3 regions of the Pantoea sp. GW821-FHT03E06 genome follow, and region 2 is predicted to be linked to each of the others. Evidence: predicted binding sites of a transcription regulator. Region 2 holds the regulator's gene; each other region holds the start of a gene.
The links. Region 2 encodes CRP, which controls carbon source genes, mostly activating them, when cyclic AMP is high. Its sites were predicted from a motif close to ATGTGANNNNNNTCACAT; they were not measured.
Positions count from the first base shown of each region.

Region 1: the regulator CRP is predicted to act here: its motif matches at 4,080-4,097, upstream of deoC (deoxyribose-phosphate aldolase).
Region 3: the regulator CRP is predicted to act here: its motif matches at 1,747-1,764, upstream of AC07WB_RS01935 (nucleoside-specific channel-forming protein Tsx).

Region 1 is NZ_JBWKUG010000001.1:3,500,729-3,508,244, forward strand. It holds gene deoD (purine-nucleoside phosphorylase) at 1-432, opposite strand, end outside; gene deoB (phosphopentomutase) at 466-1,689, opposite strand; gene deoA (thymidine phosphorylase) at 1,784-3,106, opposite strand; gene deoC (deoxyribose-phosphate aldolase) at 3,169-3,948, opposite strand; gene AC07WB_RS16200 (TatD family hydrolase) at 4,243-5,022, opposite strand; gene AC07WB_RS16205 (patatin-like phospholipase family protein) at 5,019-6,071, opposite strand; gene AC07WB_RS16210 (DUF1328 domain-containing protein) at 6,246-6,407, opposite strand; gene osmY (molecular chaperone OsmY) at 6,501-7,115, opposite strand; gene prfC (peptide chain release factor 3) at 7,377-7,516, opposite strand, start outside.
Region 2 is NZ_JBWKUG010000001.1:3,827,452-3,834,967, forward strand. It holds gene tauA (taurine ABC transporter substrate-binding protein) at 1-590, opposite strand, end outside; gene AC07WB_RS17915 (LacI family DNA-binding transcriptional regulator) at 826-1,806, shown strand; gene AC07WB_RS17920 (LysE family translocator) at 1,808-2,410, opposite strand; gene AC07WB_RS17925 (hydrolase) at 2,471-3,493, shown strand; gene AC07WB_RS17930 (YheU family protein) at 3,490-3,708, shown strand; gene AC07WB_RS17935 (phosphoribulokinase) at 3,770-4,639, shown strand; gene AC07WB_RS17940 (OsmC family protein) at 4,720-5,124, opposite strand; gene crp (cAMP-activated global transcriptional regulator CRP) at 5,429-6,061, shown strand; gene AC07WB_RS17950 (YccS/YhfK family putative transporter) at 6,120-7,516, shown strand, end outside.
Region 3 is NZ_JBWKUG010000001.1:425,863-433,378, reverse strand. It holds gene AC07WB_RS01945 (response regulator) at 1-217, shown strand, start outside; gene AC07WB_RS01940 (sensor histidine kinase) at 214-1,572, shown strand; gene AC07WB_RS01935 (nucleoside-specific channel-forming protein Tsx) at 1,961-2,827, shown strand; gene yjdN (VOC family metalloprotein YjdN) at 2,972-3,403, opposite strand; gene AC07WB_RS01925 (LysR family transcriptional regulator) at 3,482-4,384, opposite strand; gene AC07WB_RS01920 (amidohydrolase) at 4,499-5,812, shown strand; gene AC07WB_RS01915 (M20 family metallopeptidase) at 5,809-7,251, shown strand; gene abgT (p-aminobenzoyl-glutamate transporter) at 7,490-7,516, shown strand, end outside.

The DNA.
Region 1 (7,516 bases), 330 kb from region 2:
CGCTTTCGCTGCGTCAACCGCGTTACGCACCATCTCGAAATCAGCAATGGCGGCGAAATCGTGATCCTTGAAACGCATGCGGTTCACTTTGGAATCGGTGCAGGCACCCATACCAATCACCACGTCACGCAGTTTCACGTCTGCGCGCACGGCGCCACATGAACCCACGCGGATGATCTTCTTCACGCCGAAATCAGTGATCAGCTCTTTGGTATAGATCGAGCAAGATGGGATACCCATGCCGTGACCCATCACAGAAATCTTGCGGCCTTTATAGGTACCGGTGAAACCGAGCATGCCGCGCACGTTGTTCACTTCCACCACATCTTCGAGGAAGGTTTCAGCAATGTGCTTAGCGCGCAGCGGATCGCCAGGCATCAGTACGACGTCCGCGAAATCACCCATTTCTGCATTAATATGAGGCGTTGCCATGTTTATTTTCCTTATAAAAATTGGTGCGCTGTTTTACAGCATGCTCTTGCCGTAGTCCATGCTGGACAGGCCGAAATATTTTGCGATGGTCTGGCCGATATCGGCAAAGGTATCGCGATATCCCAGCGATCCAGGCTTCACATGCGGGCCGTAGATCAGAATTGGAATGTGCTCACGCGTGTGTTCGGTACCTTCCCAGCTTGGATCGCAGCCGTGATCGGCGGTGAGGATCAAAATGTCACCCTCTTTCACCAATTCCATCAGCTCGGGCAAGCGACGATCGAACAGCTCCAGCCCGCCCGCATAACCGGCGATATCGCGACGATGTCCCCACGTTGAGTCAAAATCAACGAAGTTGGTGAACACAATCGAGGTATCTGGCGCTTTCTTCATCTGCTCAATGGTGGCGTCGAACAGTGCATCTAAGCCGGTGGCTTTCACCTTCTGCGTGATGCCCTGCTCGGCGTAGATATCGGCGATTTTACCCACCGAAATCACTTCGCCGCCTTTCTCGTCGACCAGTTTTTTCAGCATGGTCGCCGACGGCGGTTCAACGGCCAGATCGTGACGGTTGCCGGTACGCTCGAAGTGGCCGGCTTTATCGCCAACAAACGGACGCGCAATCACGCGGCCAATGTTGTAGCCACCGTTCGTCAGCTCTTCACGAGCGATTTCGCACAGCTCATACAGGCGATCGAGGCCAAAGGTCTCTTCGTGGCAGGCAATCTGGAATACTGAATCCGCCGAAGTATAGAAAATCGGCTTGCCGGATTTCATATGCTCTTCGCCGAGTTGGTCGAGAATGACCGTTCCTGAAGAGTGGCAGTTGCCAAGATAGCCCGGCAGATCGGCACGCTTCACCAGAATATCCAGCAATTCCTGCGGGAAGCTGTTCTCTTTGTCGCTGAAATAGCCCCAATCAAACAGCACCGGCACGCCGGCGATTTCCCAGTGACCCGACGGCGTATCTTTACCCGACGAGAGTTCGCTGGCGTACGCGTACGCACCGATGATTTCCGCGTTGGGATCGAGGCCTGGCGGGAAACGACCGGTGGAAAGCTCAGCGGCTTTGCCGAGTCCTAATTTAGTCAGGTTAGGTAAGTGCAGCGGGCCTTCGCGACCTTCATTGGCGCGGCCTTCGAAACACGCTTCGGCGATATGGCCGAGGGTGTCCGATCCTTCATCACCGAATTTATCGGCGTCTTTGCTAGAACCGATCCCGAAGGAGTCGAGAACCATAATAAAAGCACGTTTCATGCAAGTCTCCTGCGCAATGCGCGATGACAAGTCAAAAAAAAGCGATCAGATCAGTATACCCGAACGGCCGCTGCCTGGCACGCGGAAGCGTGCGTTATTCGCTCACGCGACGATAAACGACCGGTGTAATTTCGGGGGCCGCGTCGCTCAGCGTAATCGCGGCTTTCACCGCGGCGGCGGCCTGCTGCCACTGCGCTTCAGAGCTTGCGTGAATAATCGCCAGCGGACGCTGCGCGTCTATCGGGGTGCCGAGCGTGGTCATATCGCTTAAGCCCACGCTGTAATCAATGCTGTCGCTGGCGCGCTGGCGACCACCGCCGAGTGACACCACCGCCATGCCGAGCGCTCGCGTATCCATGGCGCTGACAATACCGGCGCTGTCGGCATACACCGCTTTGCTTAAGGTAGGTGCAGGTAAATAGTTGTCCATCCGCTCGATGAAATCTACCGGGCCCTTTTGCGCCGCTACCATGCGGGCGAACACTTCAGCAGCTTTACCGTTATCCAGCACCTGCTGCAGTTTTTTGCGCGCATCGGCGTCGTTTTCCGCCAGTTTGCCGGAGATCAGCATTTCTGAGCACAGCGCCATCGTCACTTCCAGCAAACGTGGATTCCGCGCAACGCCGGTCAGGAATTGCACCGCTTCACGCACTTCCAGCGCGTTGCCGGCGGTAGACGCCAGCACCTGGTTCATGTCGGTAAGCAGCGCGGTGGTTTTACATCCTGCACCGTTCGCCACGCCGACAATCGCCTGCGCCAGATTTTCTGACGCGTCGAAGGTCGGCATAAAGGCACCGGAGCCCACTTTGACGTCCATCACCAGTGCATCCAATCCTTCCGCCAGTTTTTTGGCGAGGATCGAGGCGGTGATCAGCGGAATCGAATCAACGGTGGCGGTGATATCGCGCGTGGCGTAGAAACGCTTGTCGGCCGGTGCCAGCGAGTTGGTCTGGCCGATAATGGCGATACCCACGTCTTTAATAATCTCGCGGAAACGATCGTCGCTGGGGAAGATATCGAAGCCGGGAATCGCTTCCAGTTTATCCAGCGTGCCGCCGGTGTGCCCCAGGCCACGACCGGAGATCATCGGCACATAACCACCGCAGGCCGCTACCATCGGGCCGAGCATCAGCGAGGTCACATCGCCCACGCCGCCGGTGGAGTGTTTATCCACAATTGGGCCGTTGAGGTTGAGCGATTTCCAGTTCAGCACCGTGCCGGAATCGCGCATCGCCATGGTTAGCGCTACGCGCTCTTCCAGCGTCATGTCATGGAAGTAAATGGTCATCGCCAGCGCGGCGATTTGGCCTTCCGAGACGCTGTTGTCGCGCACGCCGTTAATAAAGAAGCGAATCTCTGCTTCACTCAGCGCCTGGCCGTCGCGTTTTTTACGAATAATTTCTTGTGGCAGGAACACGGTTGCCTCCCTGGAATGAGGAGGTCGCCATGAATGGCGACCCTACAAAGAATGGGTTGAACTTAGTAGCCCGCTTTACTGGTCGCGGTTTCGTGGCCCAGCGTATTGAGCAGGCTTGCCAGCAGGCTGGACGCGCCAAAGCGGAAATGACGCGCATCCGCCCAGCCTTCACCCAGCGTGTCGTCAGCCAGCTTCAGATACAGCGCCGCATCTTCAGCGGTACGTACGCCGCCCGCCGGTTTAAAGCCGACCTGCTGCTGCACGCCTTTATCGCGGATCACCTGCATCATGATGGCCGCCACTTCTGGCGTGGCGTTGACCGGCACTTTACCGGTGGAGGTTTTGATGAAATCGGCGCCCGCATCAATTGAAATCTCAGAAGCCGCACGAATCAGTGCTTCATCTTTCAGCTCACCGCTTTCGATAATCACCTTCAGCAGTACGTTGGCGTCTGCGCAGGCTTTTTTACAGGCTTTCACCAGTTCAAAACCCACGTCGCGATTACCGGCAATCAGCGCGCGATACGGGAACACCACGTCGACTTCGTCGGCACCGTAAGCGATCGCCGCGCGGGTTTCGGCCAGCGCAATCTCGATGTCATCGTTGCCGTGCGGGAAGTTGGTGACGGTAGCAATGCGAATTTCTGTTGTACCCTGCTCGCGCAGCGCTTTACGCGCCGCCGGAATAAAGCGCGGATAGATACAGATTGCAGCGGTATTGCCGGCCGGCGATTTCGCCTGACGGCACAGCGCGATCACTTTCTCGTCGGTGTCGTCTTCGTTCAGGGTGGTTAAATCCATCAGTTGCAATGCGCGCTGTGCTGCTGCTTTCAGGTCGGTCATGATGCTCTCCAAAATTCAGATCGGCGGGCACAACCCACCGGGGAATGTGATAATTCTAACAATTATCGTGACAACGAATTGCGTTTCATGTCACACATGAACAGAAAACCCGTCATTCATATACAATAATTTAGTGATTAACATCACAAATAATTGCCAATCAAGCCAGAATACCGCCCAGCTCGCCATTGTTAGTATTATCACAAAAAAGGATGCAAAAGTGTACTATCGGCTCTATCACTGTAGCTAATCAGACGTAAGGTGGCGTAAATGCAGATTTTGTCGGGTGGGGAATCAGGCTGGCAGCGCAAAAAGACGCAGGCTGTTATGCCATAACGCATTGGCGATGGTTTCAGGGGATTCACTGCGCAGCTGGCACAGCACATCAAACACATTACGCGCCCGCTCGGGGCGATTCGGCTGGCCCTGAAAACCCTGCAGCGGCATATCCGGCGCATCGGTTTCCAGTAACAGCGACGCCAGCGGCAGATGGGCGATGGTATTGCGGGTTTTGCTGGCACGTTCATAGGTGATAGTGCCGCCGACGCCAATCGCGTAGCCGAGCTGAATAAAGCGCTCAGCCTGCTGCTGGCTACCGGCGAAACCGTGTACCACGCCACGACGCGGCAGATCGTGACGACGTAAGTGCATGGCTAACTGATCGTGGGTGCGACGTGAGTGCAGAATAACCGGCAGATCATACTGCTTCGCCAGCCTGAGCTGCTTATCGAGCAGCCGCGTCTGCTTAGCGAATTGCGCATCCTCCATGTAAAGATCGAGACCGATCTCACCGATCGCCACGCGCTTGCTGTCTGGCTTTTTCAGCCAGCTTTCCAGCGCCTCAAGATGCGCATCTTCCTGATGCTGCGCAATATTAATGGGATGCAGGCCCAGCGCAGCATACAGCGCGTCATGTTGCTGCGCGAGCTGGCTAACCCGAGCGAAACGGCTGGCATCTACGCTGGGCACAATAATGCGCTCCACGCCCGACTGCGCGGCACGCTCAATGCTAGCGTGCGCATCGTCAACAAATGGGGGAAAGTCAAAGTGGCAATGCGTGTCGATAAATCTCATGCCAGCGAACCTTTATTAAAATCTGCATCGTTTTCCGCCAGCGAAGGCGTAATTACAACGCGATTATCTGGCGCATTCGCTACGGCTGCCGGCGGCGTTACCGTGATCTGACGGACAAACGGCTCGGCATCGCTCAGCCATTGCCCAAGCGTGGCGAGGAAATAACGCCCGCTGCGCCGACCTAAATGGTAATCCTGATTCAGCGACGACATCCTGCTGCCGAGCGCCATGCTCGCCAGCGGTTTCGGCGGACAGATTTCGATGATGCGCAGATTATCCGGTGGCTGCTCAATAAACTGCTGAATCTCGCGATAGCTCTCTTCATGCTGATGCAAGATGTTGATCATCGGCTGCAAGGCGCTGTCGGACAAAAAACGCTCCATGCGTTTAAACCACTTCGGCGTGTATGACATCTGCGAAGGCACGGTGCGGATCACCACAATGGTGTCTGCGCCGCGTCGTGCCGCTTCACGCACCGGAATCGCATCGCTGATACCGCCATCCAGATAACTTACGCCGTCCATCTGCACGCCGCTGCGGTAAAAGCCGGGAATGGCGCTGGAGGCCTTAATGATGTCATGCCAGTTGGTGCTGGTAGGATTGAAATACTCTGCGCGATAATCATCGCTGCGGCAGGCGCACATATAGAATTCGCTGCCTTTGGCAAACAACCCTTCGGCGGTAGTCAGCGCCAGCGGAAACTCCTGCTTGGTAATATCGATTAGCCAATCGAGATCGATAAGATGCCCACCGCGCACGAAACGCAGCGGATCAAAAAACAATTTGCTGGTGGTGTAACGAGAAATCACGCGCCGCGCGTAGCCGGGCTGGCCACAGACAAAGGCAGACAAGTTTTGTGCACCTGCTGAAGTGCCGAGTAATAGCTGAAAGGGATTGAATCCTGCGCGTTGAAACTCATCGAGTACGCCTGCAGTGAAGATACCGCGCTGACCGCCGCCTTCGCAGACGAGGGCAATTTTATTGGCTTTGAAGGGCGTTAATGCAAGCGGTTCAATAGAACCCAACGTTAATGGAATACGCGTACCCATGGACATCCCTCAGTGTTTTGCTCTGAGGGAGCTGCCAGAGGCAGCATCCCGGAGAACCAGTCATTGTCGTTCCCTGACCAATTGCTTCTGCAATCGTCGCGGCTTCGTAGTATGCCGCAAATGACTGGTCTCCGCTTTAGGTGACTCGCGGGTTAACGTCTAAGACGCAAGTAGTCAGGGTCGTTTGCGCCCGGTAAACAGGCTCACGAGGAACAGAATAATACCGACAATGAAGACAATTTTAGCTGCCCATGCTGCCGTACCCGCCAGACCGCCGAAACCTAATGCTGCAGCAATCAGAGCGATGACCAGAAAGATAATACCCCAACGAAACATAAGCCTCTCCTTTACCATTGTGAAAATCGAACTGCTTATTTACACCTTTGTTTTTATTACGAAACGGCATCAGATGATGCCGTAACGCTCGCGTTAAGATTTCACCTTCAGGTCATTCTTCACGCTTTTCACGCCTTCAATGGCTTTAGCGATTTTCTCTGCACGATCGGACTGTGCCTGGTTCGCCACCTCTCCAGATAACTGCACCACGCCATCGGTGGTTTCCACCTTCACGTTGCGCGACGGTACGATGTCATCTGCTAAAAGCTTAGCTTTAATTTCGCTGGTGGTGGCGGTATCACCGGCATACCCCTTCAGCGAAGCATTTTTGCTGTCTTTAACGTGTAGTTTGTCACTGACGGATTTCACACCTTCGACTTTCTGCACCAGCGCGACGGCTTTTTCCGCCTGATCCTGAGAAGCAACGAAGCCGCTCAAGGTCACTACGCCATCATGCGTTTTGACGGAGATATCCGTGCTTTTAATCGCTTCATCATCCACCAGCGCTGCTTTAGCTTTGGCGGTGATGCCGCTGTCATCCATATAACCATCGACTTTTTTCATAGAACTATCGATTTTCGCACCCGCGCTGTCGGAGGTTTGCTGTGCTTTCTGCGACATGGATTCATCGGCAAAAGCGGCACCGCTCAACAGAGCAGAACCCGCCAGAGCAGCAATCAGGGTTTTGGCAATCTTAGTCTTATTCATCGATATCATCCTTCTATCAGTTAACTCATCCGTTATCGCGGATGCGCCAGCAACGAACGGCGTTGCTGAGTTGATGGACGTAATGAAACCTGAAAGGTCTCTTTTCTCGTCCGACAGGATAAGAGTAGTAGGGATTACAGCTTTTGCTGACTCTTGTGGTTGATATATCGCCAAAAAGAGAAAAAAACAGCGGAATTAGGAGGAGTCTGTAACAAAGAAAACAGGGCCAGTGAAAATTACTGGCCCTGCTGATAACGCCAATTAGTGCTCGCGCGTTTTGCGGAAAGTCACGTCAGGATAGCGTTCCTGCGTGATGTTAAGGTTTACCATGGTTGGTGCGATATAAGTGAGGTTATCACCGCCGTCTAGCGCCAGGTTAACTTCGTTTTTACGCTGGAAAT
Region 2 (7,516 bases):
TGCGAAGAGTCGGTCAGGACATTGCCATCTTTCTCCAGCTCATTTACCGCCGGAGACCACACGTAGGCGCCATCAATGTCACCGCGTTTCCAGGCGGCAATAATCGCCGGTGGCTGCAGATTCACTAACGTCACCTGCGAAGGCTTGATGCCCCAATGTTTCAGCGCGGCGAGGAAACTGTAATGGGTGGTAGAGATGAAGGGCACGGCGATGCGCTTGCCGATCAGATCTTTGGGATCCTTGATGGTTTTCTTCACCACCAGCGCTTCGGAGTTACCGAGCTGGGAGGCCAGCAGGAAAGCTTCAATCGGCAGTTTTTGCGTGGCGGCGACAGCCAGCGGGCTGGAGCCGATATTACCGATTTGAACGTCGCCCGACGCCAGCGCACGCAGCACGCTGGCACCGCTATCGAATTTACGCCAGTCAACCGTCGCGCCGCTCTCTTTGGCGAAGGTGTTATCTGCCTGTGCCACTTTGGCCGGTTCAGCCGACGTTTGATACGCCACGGTGACGTTGACCGCCTGCGCCTGGAACGCCATCAGGGCCAAAGCCGCAGCCACCGCCGTTATTGTTTTTTTCGTTGCCATCATCACTCACCCCAATGTGTTTTTGTGAGGGCAGTTTCTCCAGCGACAGTAGTTTCATAAAGGAATTAAAAATTATCCCTAATGACGATCCGTTCTTAGATCAACATCGGGCAAGCCTATGCAAAAAGCGCAAATACAAAGAACAGGCGAAATGATAAATATGTCACGCGCTCACATTAGGACTGTGATATTGATAGACTTCTCATTTTTCCTCATCTCCTACAAACGGTCCTAATCCATGTCGATTGAGAAAGTCGCGCACTTAGCGGGTGTGTCAAAAGCCACGGTTTCACGGGTTTTGAACCACAATCCCGGCGTGCGTCCGGATACGCGCGCCAAAGTGCTCGCGGCCATCGACATTTGTGATTACCAGCCAAATTTACTGGCGCGACAATTGCGCACTGCTCAAAGCCATATGCTGCTGGTACTGATTCCCGACATTACCAATCCGTTCTGCTCCCGCGTGGTTCAGGGCATTGAGGCCGAAGCCGAAGCGCAGGGCTATCACATCCTGCTGTGCAATTCCGGATCGCAGCTGCGGCGCGAAGCGGCCTACATTGCGCTGCTGACCGGTAAAGTGGTGGATGGCGTGATCACCATGGATGCGGCGGCGTGCCTGCAAGAGCTGAAAGAGCTGATTGGCGATGCGCCCTGGGTGCAGTGTGCCGAATACGATCCCTCAATCGCGGCATCCAGCGTGGCGATTGATAATAAAGAAGCCGCATTCGAAACCGTGTGTTACCTGGCGAGCAAAGGCCGCCGGCGTATTGCGCTGGTGAATTGCGATATGCGCTACCTCTATTCACATCAGCGTGAAGAGGGCTATCGCAATGCACTGGAAAAACTAAACCTTAATTGGGGCAGCGTGGCCTATGCGGAAAACGTTTCGTGCGACGCGGGCAGCGCGGCGTTGCGCGAGCTGCTAATGCTGCCTGAGCGCCCTGATGCGGTATTTGCGGTTTCGGATGTGCTGGCGGTTGGCGTGATTCATGCGGCTTTGGAAGCGGGTTTGCGCGTGCCAGAAGACTTAGCGGTGGTGGGATTTGATGGCATCAACTTTACCAGCAGTCTGAATCCGCCGCTGACGACCATCGAGCAGCCGATGAATCGCATGGGCGCGCGTAGCGTACAACTGTTATTGAATCGGATTCGCCAGCCAAACTCGCCGGTGGTGCACGAGGTATTGCCCTGGAAGCGCGTCGAGCGCGCTTCCAGTTAACTCAGCGCCAGATCAGCAACACGCAGGCGGCGGTAAGCAAGCCCATTGCCAGATTGAAGATTTTCCATGCGCGCGGGCTGCGCAGCAGACGTCCAATCAGCGAACCAAAGCCCATCCAAATCACGCCCGAAACCACGTTTACCATCGCCATGCCGATACTAATCGCCACCACTGAATGAAGATATTGGCTACCAGCAAGGCTGAAGCTGGCAACCGCACCCAGCGCCATCAGCCAGGCTTTCGGATTGATCAACTGCAACAAGCCGCCTTGCCAGAACGGCATCTGCTTCACATTGACGTCATCGGTTTCCAGCTTTTCATATTCAGCGGTGGCGATTTTCCACGCCAGCCACAGCAGATAAAGGCTACCGGCAATCTTCAGAATCAGATGAAGCGAAGGATAAAGCAGGATGAGACCGCCGATGCCAAATGCCACCATCAGCAACATGACTTGCATGCCAATCATGATACCAATGAGCAGCGGTATGGTGCGCAGGAAGCCAAAATTAGCACCAGAGGCGGTAAGTAACATATTATTGGGCCCGGGCGTGATGGCTGCGACCCAAAGAAAACCTAACATTGATAAAAAAAGACTCAGTTCCATGTATATTCGGGTGCTCCTCACCCAGTAAAGCGAACAACCCATCGAAGCTATCAGCGACTTATGCATCAGACAAGCCTTTACCCAAGCTATTTTGATCGCCCCAGCGGCGAGCGCTTTAAACCACTGCGCGGATTCACTAACGCGCATCTGCAAACGCTGCTGCCGCGCATTTTACGCCGCCGCGTTACCCTACGCCCGCACTGGCAGCGTCTTGACCTGCCCGATGGTGATTTTGTTGATTTAGCGTGGAGCGAAGATCCGGCGCAGGCACGTCACAAGCCGCGCATGGTGATGTTTCACGGTTTGGAAGGCAGTTTCCGCAGCCCTTATGCGCATGGCTTGATGCAGGCGTGCCAGGCGCGTGGTTGGCTGGCGGTGGTCATGCACTTTCGCGGCTGTAGCGGCGAACCGAATCGCCTGGAGCGCATCTATCACTCCGGTGAAACCGAGGACGCCACCTATTTCCTGCACTGGCTGCGGCGTGAATGGGGAACCGTACCGACCGCTGCGGTTGGCGTTTCGCTGGGCGGTAACATGCTGGCTTGCCTGCTGGGCATGCAAGGTAATGATGTGCCCATCGACGCTGCCATCGCCATTTCGGCACCGCTGGCGTTGGAGCCATGCAGCACCAAGCTGGATGTCGGCTTCTCACGTTTCTATCAACACTATTTACTGACGCAGCTGAAAAAGAACGCCACGCGCAAATTACATGCCTGGCCCGGCACGCTGCCGGTCGATCTCAGCCAGCTGCGCGCTTTTCGCCGTCTGCGTGAATTTGATGATGCAATAACCGCTCGCGCGCACGGTTTTGTTGATGCCAACGACTATTATCAACGTGCCAGCGCCATGCCGCTGCTGACCGGCGTACGCAAACCGCTGCTGATCATCCATGCACAAGACGATCCTTTTATGACCGATGCTGTGATCCCGCGCCCTGAGCAGCTGTCAGCCTCCATTCAATATCAACTGACGCAGCAAGGCGGTCACGTAGGTTTTGTGGGTGGCACCTTACTCAAACCGAAAATGTGGCTAGAACAGCGCGTGCCCGACTGGCTCTCAACTTATCTGGATGTGCAATTGTGATTATTCCGTGGCAAGAACTTGAAGCAGAAACGCTGGAAAACCTGATTGAAACGTTCGTGCTGCGCGAAGGCACCGATTACGGCGAGCAGGAACGAAGCCTGATGCAAAAAGTGGCCGACGTGCGCCGTCAGCTGGAGCGCGGCGACGTGGTGCTGGTATGGTCGGAGCTGCATGAATCCATCAACATCATGCCGAAGGGTGAATTTCGCGGCTGATGCACCCAGCGGCAATTCGTGGTAACAATGCTCATCGCCGGACTTCACAGGGAGCTCTGTTATGTCAGCCAGGCATCCAATTATTGCCGTCACTGGTTCCAGCGGCGCCGGAACCACTACCACCAGCCTCGCCTTCCGCAAGATTTTCCAGCAGCTGAATCTGCATGCGGCGGAAGTCGAAGGCGACAGTTTCCATCGCTACACGCGTCCAGAAATGGACATGGCGATCCGTAAGGCGCGCGACCTCGGTCGCCATATTAGCTATTTCGGCCCGGAAGCGAATGACTTCGGCCTGTTAGAGCAGACGTTCAAACACTACGGTAAAACCGGGCTGGGCGAATCGCGTAAATATCTGCATACCTATGATGAAGCGGTACCGTGGAATCAGGTTCCGGGCACCTTCACGCCGTGGCAACCGCTGCCGGAAAACACCGATGTGTTGTTCTATGAAGGCCTGCACGGCGGCGTTGTCACGCAGCAGCAGAATGTGGCAGAACATGTTGATCTGCTGGTTGGCGTGGTGCCGATTGTTAATCTCGAGTGGATTCAGAAGCTGGTGCGCGACACCGGCGAGCGCGGTCATTCACGCGAAGCGGTAATGGATTCAGTGGTGCGTTCGATGGAGGATTACATTAACTTCATTACGCCACAGTTCTCGCGCACGCACATTAACTTCCAGCGCGTGCCGACCGTCGATACCTCAAATCCGTTTGCCGCACGGGAAATCCCGTCATTGGATGAGAGCTTCGTGGTGATCCATTTCCGTGGCTTAGAAGGGATTGCGTTCCCCTATCTGCTGGCGATGATTCAGGGATCGTTTATCTCGCACATTAATACGCTGGTGGTACCCGGCGGGAAAATGGGATTAGCAATGGAGCTGATTATGCTGCCGCTGGTGCAACGACTGATTGAAGGGAAGCGGATTGAATAAGAGTGATAGGTCGCCATTAATGGCGACACTACGAAATGAGCGCGTTTTGTAGGGTGCGCATTAATGCGCACCTGGAAACATCAACGTTCGATCACTTCATAGCTATGGGTGATTTCCACGCCTTTGCCCAGCATGATCGCCACCGAGCAATATTTTTCCGCTGACAAATCAACCGCGCGGGAAACCGCCTTATCACTCAACGCTTTGCCGCTGACAATAAAATGCAGGTTGATGTGGGTAAAAATGCGCGGTGCTTCTTCGCGGCGTTCAGAGGTGAGTTTCACTTCGCAATCGGCCACATCGCTGCGCCCTTTTTGCAGAATCGAGACCACATCAATGGCGCTGCAACCCCCTGCTGCCATTAACACCATCTCCATTGGACTTGGCGCTTTATCACCGGAATTCCCGTCCATTAACACCTGATGTCCGGATGAGGATTCTCCGAGAAAGGTAAGACCTTCCACCCATTTCACTCGTGCCTGCATGATTCTTTCTCCTGAAGCGGCGGTTTTGCCGCCAGAGTACGCTTTCACCTGATAAACAGCAATCCAGACTATTCCCCCGTTTGCTGAAGCGAGACAACACAAGACAGCTCGCAAAAGCTGTGCTACAAACAGTGCTGAAAATATTTTCGTCGTTACAGACGAAGGCGGGAAGAATCAAAAGCGTAGCTTAAGAATGACCCGGAATAATTTTTCCATTACTGGAAACGCTCGACGATTAAACCGCCTGACAGGGAAAAAATGCCCCCTGTATTTTGGGCACGATTACAACAGAGGATAATAGCGAATGGTTCTCGGCAAACCGCAAACAGACCCTACACTCGAATGGTTCCTGTCCCATTGCCATATTCACAAATATCCGTCCAAAAGCACGCTCATCCATCAGGGTGAGAAAGCGGAAACGCTGTACTACATCGTGAAAGGTTCCGTAGCGGTACTGATTAAAGATGAAGAAGGCAAAGAGATGATTCTCTCCTACCTCAATCAGGGAGATTTCATCGGCGAACTCGGTCTTTTCGAAGAAGGCCAGGAACGTAGTGCCTGGGTGCGTGCGAAGTCTGCCTGTGAAGTGGCTGAAATTTCCTACAAAAAATTCCGTCAGCTGATTCAGGTAAACCCGGATATTTTAATGCGACTTTCGTCGCAAATGGCGCGTCGTCTGCAAGTGACATCAGAGAAAGTGGGCAACCTTGCTTTCCTTGACGTAACAGGACGTATCGCGCAAACGCTGCTTAATCTGGCTAAACAGCCAGATGCGATGACTCACCCAGACGGCATGCAAATTAAAATCACCCGTCAGGAAATTGGTCAGATCGTGGGCTGCTCACGCGAAACCGTGGGTCGTATCCTGAAAATGCTGGAAGATCAGAACCTGATCTCTGCACACGGTAAAACCATCGTCGTCTACGGCACCCGCTAATTTCTTCTCACCCACGGCGTGATGGCAACATCGCGCCGTTTCTATTTGCGATGAGCTGATGTGGCGCCGAATCATCTATCATCCTGAAGTTAACTATGCACTGCGGCAAACGCTGGTGCTGTGCCTGCCTGTGGCTCTCGGCTGGCTGTTTGGCGATCTGCAAAAAGGTCTGCTGTTCTCGCTAGTGCCTGCCTGCTGCAATATGGCGGGTCTTGATACGCCGCACAAACGCTTTTTCAAACGCTTGATTGTGGGTGGTTCGCTGTTTGCCACCGGCAGCTTCCTGATGCAAATTTTGACCGCTTACCAGATTCCGCTGCCGTTGATCCTGCTGGCGCTACCGCTGCTGATCGGCGTGACCGGCGAAATCGGCCCGCTGCATGCACGCCTGCTGCCCGCCACCTTAATCGCTGCTATCTTTACGCTCAGCCTGGTTGGGCGCATGCCGATATGGGTGCCGCCGCTGCTCTATATTGGCGGTACGCTGTGGTACGGCTTGTTCAACTGGTTCTGGTTCTGGCTGTGGAAAGAGCAGCCGATGCGTGAATCGCTCAGCCTGCTGTTTCGCGAGCTGGCGGATTATTGCGATGCCAAATACACCTTACTGACACAGCTGACCGATCCGGAAAAAGCGTTACCGCCGCTGCTGGCGCGCCAGCAGAAAGCGGTCGATCTCATCACTACCTGTTACCAGCAAATGCATATGCTGTCGGCCAGCCGCGATAACAGTCACAAGCGCCTGACGCGCGCCTTCCAGGTGGCGCTGGATTTGCAGGAACACATCTCGGTCAGCCTGCATCAGCCCGAAGAGGTACAGAAACTGGTGGAGGAGAGCCACGCTGAAGCGGTGATCCGCTGGAACGCCAAAATCATCTCCGCACGTTTGCGCGTGCTGGCTGATGCGATTCTCTATCATCAGCTGCCGGATCGTTTTCACATGGAGAAACAGCTGGGTGCGCTGGAGAAAATTGCCCGTCAGCATCCGGATAACCCGGTTGGCAACTTCTGCCTCTATCACTTCAGCCGCATCGCCCGCGTATTGCGCACGCAGAAGCCGCTTTACACGCGCGATCTCATGGCCGATCGTCAGCGCCGCTTACCGCTATTGCCAGCGTTGCGCAGCTATTTATCATTCAAATCTACCGCGTTACGCACCGCGGCCCGCTTCGCCGTAATGCTGATGTTTGGTAGCGCGCTGGCGCTGTTCTTCAACATTCCTAAACCCTACTGGATTCTGATGACCATCATGTTCGTCAGCCAGAACGGCTACAGCGCCACGCGCGTGCGTATTCAGCACCGTGCGCTGGGCACCTTTGCCGGTTTGCTGATTGCCGCCGCCTCGCTGCGGCTGGCGGTGCCGGAGTCGATCACTCTGCTATTTATGCTGGGCATCACGCTGGCGAGCTATCTGATCACGCGGAAATATTACGGCTGGTCGATGATTGGCTTCACCGT
Region 3 (7,516 bases), 3.4 Mb from region 2:
GCAGCTTACCGCGCGCGAATATGCCCTGCTCTACGCGCTTCTGGAGCGCCCGGGCGCCATCCTGTCGCGCGAGCAGTTAGAGAACCGTATTTATGGCTGGGGCGAAGAAGTGAGCAGCAACGCCGTTGATGTATTAATTCACGGCATGCGCCGTAAGCTGGATAACGAAGTGATCCGCAACGTGCGCGGACTCGGCTGGCGAGTACCGGCAATATGAAACCTTTCACCTTTATGCGCTCACTGCGTAACAAACTGCTCGCCACGCTGGTGATTCTGCACCTGGCGATGATCGGCGGCGTCACCTGGTATTTCTATCACTGCTACGGCGACATGATGGGCACCATGAAGGACGATCAGCTTGCTAAGATCGCCGATGCCTGGTCCAGCAGCCAGCGTATGCCCGCCTTGATGCCGATGGTGATGAATACCGAAAAGCTGAAAAGCACCTACATTGTCCAGCTGTGGGACACCAATAACCGGCTGCGTGCCAGCTCGTGGCCCGATCTGCATGCCCCCTTGCAAAGCAAAAATGGCTGGCACGACCTGAAAGTGGGTGATTGTGGCGATGACTGCGAATGGCGCGTCTATACGCGTCCCGGCGAATTGGGCAGCGAAATTGGCAATATCCAGGTGCTGCACAACATCGGCTACATGAAAAGCATCATGCTGAAGCGGGCGCTCTCCGCCATCATTCCGTTGGTATTAATGATGCCGCTTTCGCTGCTCGTCATCTGGCTGGTGGTACGCGCCATCACGCGTGATTTACGCGTTGCATCGCGTCAAATCGCCGCCCAGGAAACGCTGCATCCGCATACGCTATCTCCTGATGGCTTGCCGGATGAAGTGCTGCCGCTGGTGGCGGCTTACAACTCGTTGCTGGATAAGCTGCGCACGGCATGGTCGTCTCAGCGCCAGTTCCTTGAGGATGCCGCCCACGAGCTGCGCACGCCGGTGACCGCCGTGACCTTGCAGCTGGAAAATCTGCGACAACACATTCAGCCGGGAGAAGCCAGTCGCCAGTTCGATCAGCTGGAAGCGGGCGTCACCCGGACGCGTCATTTGGTCACGCAGCTGCTGAACATTTCGCGCCAGGAAGATCAATCGGTGGTTGCCACGGTGGAAGCCATCGAGTTGGACAGTCTGCTGAAAGAGAGCATTGAGCAGCTGATGGTGGTGGCCGACAAACGCGGTATTGATATCGGCTTCAACGGCACAGCGCACTATCGCCTGCACGCCAGTCGCTCTGATTTACGTAGCCTGTTCGATAACCTGATCGGTAACGCGATGCTGCATACGCCGGAAGGCAGTTTGGTGGATGTGCTGCTGCATCGGGTGGGGAATCATACCGTGGTGGATATTGTGGACAACGGGCCAGGTATGGCGGAATCCTTTATCGAACGCGCTTTTGACCGCTTTACCCGTTCGCCTGATGTGCAGGCGCAAGGCAGCGGGCTGGGCCTGTCGATCGTGCGCAGCGTGGCGCAGAAACATCAGATGCAGGTTGCGCTGTCGAATCGCCATGATGCGCTGGGCCAGATTGCCGGGCTGCAGGTGCGCGTTACCTTGCCATAACTCGCACCGTGCCGTAGCGGCGCAATTTATTGCGCATTTTCATAGCGAGCACGGTGCCCCTTCAAAAAACGCGCGATAAATCGCGCCGCTACATCCTTTCCCTACATCAAACACATTTCCTGCCGTACGCGACAACGTAAACGGTTGCGGGGTTCCGTTCGCCGCACGGCTTATTTGTGATAATGATCACATTTTCAGTGAATCGAAATGCAACACTTTTTGACAAACGTGATCAAAATCTATTTTCTATGCCTCTGTTACAGGCACATTACGCGGGCTTGAAAATCTGGCGCTTGAGACCGGATGCAACAACACACTGCCCATCCCTGGGATCGACTTCACCCGATCGCGGCACAAGACCGGCGATCACAAGCATGTGGTTAAAATAATGAAATATAACTCGTTGATAGCAGGCGCCTTATTGGCCACTAGCTTGACTGGCGCAGCACAAGCGGCAGAAAGCGATCCGCAGTATCTTTCCGATTGGTGGCATCAAAGCGTTAACGTGGTGGGCAGCACGCATACCCGTTTTGGACCCCAGTTTAATAATGACGTGTACCTCGAATACGAAGCCTTCACCAAAAAGGATTGGTTCGATTTCTACGGTTACCTCGATCTGACCAACTTCTTTGGCGTGGGCAATAGCAACGCCAATGGCGTATTTGACCACGGTTCGCCGATGTTCATGGAAATTGAGCCCCGTTTCTCGATTGATAAACTGACCGGCACCGATCTCTCATTTGGTCCGTTCAAAGAGTGGTATTTCGCCAACAACTATATTTATGACATGGGTCGCAATAGCGATAACCGTCAGAACACCTGGTACATGGGTCTTGGCACCGACATCGATACGCACAGCGATATCGGCCTGTCGCTCAACGTGTACGCCAAATACCAGTGGGAAAACTACGGTGCGGCAAACGAGAACAGCTGGGATGGTTATCGCTTCAAGGTGAAATACTTTGTGCCGATTACCGATCTGTGGGGCGGCAAGCTGAGCTACATCGGCTTTACCAACTTTGACTGGGGTTCCGATCTGCGTGATGAGTCCGATCGTTCACGCACCAGCAACTCCATCGCTTCCAGCCACATTCTGTCGCTGAACTACGATCACTGGCACGTTTCAACCGTGGCGCGTTACTTCCACAACGGCGGCCAGTGGGCTGACGGCCAGGAGCTGAACTTCGGCAACGGTCCATTTGAAGTGAAATCAACCGGCTGGGGTTACTACCTGGTGGTGGGTTACAACTTCTAATCGAGTAAAGCGGCCGCTATTAAATGGTGCGCTTGATTGAACGGCCGCCATTAATTGTGCGCTTGGTTGAACGGTCGCCATTAATGGCGACCCTACATTGTAGGGTGCGCATTTATGCGCACCTTGTCGAAAATCGCATCCACCTTAAATCTGCGGCTTATACGCATTCACCATCCACGGCACGCCGAATTTATCGGTAAACATCCCAAAACCGTTGGCCCAGAACGTTGGAGCCCAGCTTTTGGTGACGTTACCGCCCGCCGACAGCGCATCAAACCAACGCTTCCCTTGCGCTTCATCCGGCGTGGATAAACTCACCGAGAAACCGGCATATTCCGCCTGCGGTGCGCCATCACTCATCATTATTTCGCCCTGCCCGATACGCACATGCGCATGCATAATCTGCTCGGGTGAAAAGCTCACGCCTGAAGTGCAACCTTCATCCTCCACCGGCGTTTCATCTGGCATATCGCCATAGGTCATCTTAAACAGCAGCTCGCCGTCGGTAGCCGCAAGGTAGAAGGCAATCGCCTCTTCGCAGCGGCCGTTGTAGAACACATACGGGGTAACTTGCATGGTCTGTACTCCATTAAGGGAACGCCAGATGCAAGTGTAGTGCGCATTATTTATACCGTTGCGAGCCAGGACGCACTCTTACCTTTGCTGACAATGGCGGCGGAACAGCTGCGCCATATAGGCACTCATCGGCGTCAGAGCAGCATCTTTGCGCTGGATCAGATAGAACGTGGCTTTCGGCAAGGGATCGTCGAGCTCCAGCGAAATCAGCTGACCGCCGTGCGTCGGATCTTCAATCACATCGCGCGAGATAATACTGACGAAGTCGCTCTGCGCCACCAGACTGGTGCAAGCCATAAAGGTTTCGCAGGTCACTACAATTTGCGGTGCCATGCCGCGCTCGCCAAACAGATCGTGCAGCAGCCGATAGTAGCTGCCCTGCGGCGTTGGCATGGTCCAGTCGCAGTGTTGTAACTCGGCCAGCGAGCGCGCGTGCGCCATCGGATGGCCTTTACGCATAACTACCTGATAGTCGCGCTCCATCAAGCGTTCAAAAATTAATTCCTGATCGAGATGATTTTTTTCGTAGGTATTGATGGTGAAATCCAGCTCGCCCTGGCGCAGTTCCTGCACCATCGATACCAGTTGGCCTTCAACAATGCGTACCTTTACCAGCGGATACTCGCGATGAAACTGCGTGATGACATGCGGCATGATGGTGCGCGCAATACTGCCGCCCACACCAATATTCACGCGCCCGCCTGCCAATCCCAGCCGCTGCTGAATATCCTCCTGCGCTACCCGCAACTCTTCCAGCACTAGGCTGGCATGCTGGAAAAAGTTATCACCGATGTCGGTCAGCGTGACGCCCTGCTGGCGCCGTTCAAACAGCCGTGCACCCAGCGTGAGCTCCAGTTCCTGAATCGCTTTGGTGAGCGCGGGCTGCGAGAGCCCGGATAAACGGCTGGCGGCGCGAATACTGCCCTGCCGCGCCACGTCAACAAAGGCGCGCAGCTGATGAAGTTTGAGGTTCGCAGACATGTTTGAAGTGATAACCGTTGTTTATCAGTAGCAAGATATTCGCATCTTATGCGCTCCAAAACCATTGTGTAGATTCGAGTGAATGCATAAAAAATCAACACAAAGGAAATGCCGATGAAAACCCTGTCCGAACGTGTCAACGCCCGCGTGCCGCAGATGCAGGCCTGGCGGCGCGATCTGCACCATTTTGCCGAATCAGGCTGGCTGGAGTTTCGCACCGCCACCTTAGTGGCGGAGGAGCTGCATCGTCTTGGTTATCAACTCAAGCTCGGCCGCGAGGTGATCGATGCCGACGCGCGCATGGGATTGCCCTCCGATGAAGTGCTGGCGCAACAGGAAGCGCGCGCGCTGGAGCAAGGTGCGCTGCCGCAGTGGATCACACACTTCTCCGGCGGATTTTGTGGCGTGGTGGCGACGCTGGAAACCGGTCGTCCAGGCCCGGTAATGGGTTTTCGCGTTGATATGGATGCACTCGATCAAAACGAAAGCCGCGCAAGCGATCATCTGCCGACGCGGGAAGGCTTTGCCTCGTGCAATCCCGGCATGATGCACGCGTGCGGTCACGATGGCCACACCACCATCGGCCTGGCGCTGGCGGGCGTATTAATGGAGATGAAAGATCAGCTGAGCGGCACGCTTAAAATCATCTTCCAGCCAGCTGAAGAAGGCGTGCGCGGCGCCAAAGCGATGGTCGCCGCGGGCGTGGTGGATGATGTCGATTTGTTTACCGCCATTCACCTCGGCACCGGCGTGCCTGCCGGTGAAATCGTGTGTGGCAGCGACAGCTTCCTCGCTACCACCAAACTCGACGTCACGTTCACCGGCGTGGGCGCGCATGCCGGCGGCAAACCGGAAGAAGGCCGCAACGCCTTGCTGGCGGCGGCGCAGGCCACACTGGCGCTGCACAATTTGCCGCAGCACAGCGGCGGCGTGGCGCGTGTTAACGTCGGCGTATTACAGGCTGGCTCCGGTCGCAACGTGGTGCCCGACTACGCGCTCATGAAGGTGGAGACGCGCGGCGCGAGCAACCACGTCAACGACGATATCTATCAGCAGGCGCTGCGCGTGATCGCCGGTGCGGCGGCGATGTACGGCGTGGAGTATGACGTCAAGCTGATGGGCGGCGCACGTAGCTGCACGCCAAGTCAGCCGTGGGTGGCATTCATCCACCAGCAGGCCGAGGCGTTGGGCATTTTCACTTCGGTGGTTGATACCAAACAGCAGGCGGCCGGATCCGAAGATGCCACCTACATGCTGGAGCGCGTGCAGCAGCGCGGCGGCCAATCCTCCTATGTGATTTTCGGCTGCGCACTGGCGGCGGGCCATCACAACGCCAGATTCGATTTCGACGAAGCAATCATGGCTACCGCAGTACAGACGCTAGCAACACTGGCACTTAATCAAGCCCAGTTTGGAGGCCAACGATGAGCCACAGCGAATTTATTAATCACTACATCAACAAAAACCAGCCGCGCTTTAGCGCTCTTAGCGACGCCATCTGGGACGTGCCGGAAACCCGCTTTGAAGAGACGCAATCCGCCGCGCTGCTGGCCGATGCGCTGGAACAGGAGGGCTTTGCCGTGGAGCGTGGCGTCGGCAACATCGACACCGCGTTTGTTGCCAGCATCGGCAGCGGTAAACCGGTGATCGCCATTCTCGGCGAGTTTGATGCGCTAGCCGGTTTGAGCCAGCAATCAGGCTGCGCCACGCCGCAGCCGCTGGTGGAGAACGGTAACGGCCACGGCTGCGGCCACAATCTGCTCGGCACCGCCGGTTTAGCCGCCGCCTTCGCCATCAAAGCCTGGTGGGCAGAGCACGGCCAGCGCGGCACGCTGCGCTTTTACGGCTGTCCGGGCGAAGAAGGCGGTTCCGGCAAAACCTTTATGGTGCGTGAAGGCTTGTTTGACGATGTGGACGCGGCAGTCACCTGGCATCCCGAAGGCTTCAGCGGCATGTTTAACCTCAGCACGCTGGCCAATATTCAGGCGGCTTTCCGCTTTAAAGGCGTGGCGGCGCACGCGGCTAACTCGCCGCATCTGGGGCGCAGCGCGCTGGATGCGGTGACGCTGATGAACACCGGCGCTAACTTCCTGCGCGAGCACATTGTACAAGAAGCGCGGCTGCACTATGCGGTGACCAACACCGGCGGTGTCTCCCCCAATGTGGTGCAAGCCGATGCCGAAGTGCTGTACCTGATTCGCGCGCCGCAGCTCGATCAGGCGCAGGATATCTATCAGCGCGTGATTAACATCGCTAAAGGCGCGGCGCTGATGACCGACACGCAGATGACGGTACGCTTCGATAAAGCCTGTTCCAATTACGTGCCGAATCGCGCGCTGGAAAGCGTGATGGAGCGCTATTTGCATCAGTTTGGTTTGCCTGACTACAGCGAAGCGGAGCAGGCGTTCGCCGCTGAGATTCGTGCCACGCTGAGCAAAGACGATCTGCGCAACGCGCGCCTCAATGCGGCACGCACCGGCGGTGAAGCGGGCGTCGCCTGGACCGACGCGCTGGGCGATAAGATTCTGATGGATGAGGTGGCGCCTTATGCGGTCACGCGTGAGCTGCTTTACGGCTCAACCGACGTTGGCGATGTGAGTTGGGTGACGCCCACCGCGCAGTGCTTTGCGCCCTGCTTTGCTTTCGGCACGCCGCTGCACACCTGGCAGCTGGTCGCGCAGGGCCGTACGTCTATTGCGCACAAAGGCATGTGCCTGGCGGCCAAAGTGATGGCCGCCACCGCGTTAACCTTATTGCAGGATGACGAGGCGCTGGCGCGCTGCCGCGAAGAGTTCCAACGCGTGCGCCGCGAGCAACCTTACATCTGCCCGATTCCAGCAGATGTCACACCGTCGAAGTTGAAATAGCGGTGCGATATCCCGGTGCGCATAAATGCGTCATCAAGGTTCGTGCGATTCGTAACACGGTGCGCATAAATGCGCACCCTACGGGGTTCGTAGGGTCGCCATTAATGGCGACCGTCATGATGGGCGCACAATGTATATCGCCATTAATGGCGACCTGAGCACTACCCAAAAAATACAAAAAAATATAGCCCCCAAGCGGGCATGCAAACATAACAAGACGACTGACGAGGATTGATCTATGGAAGCCACCACGGAGAACCGCAGC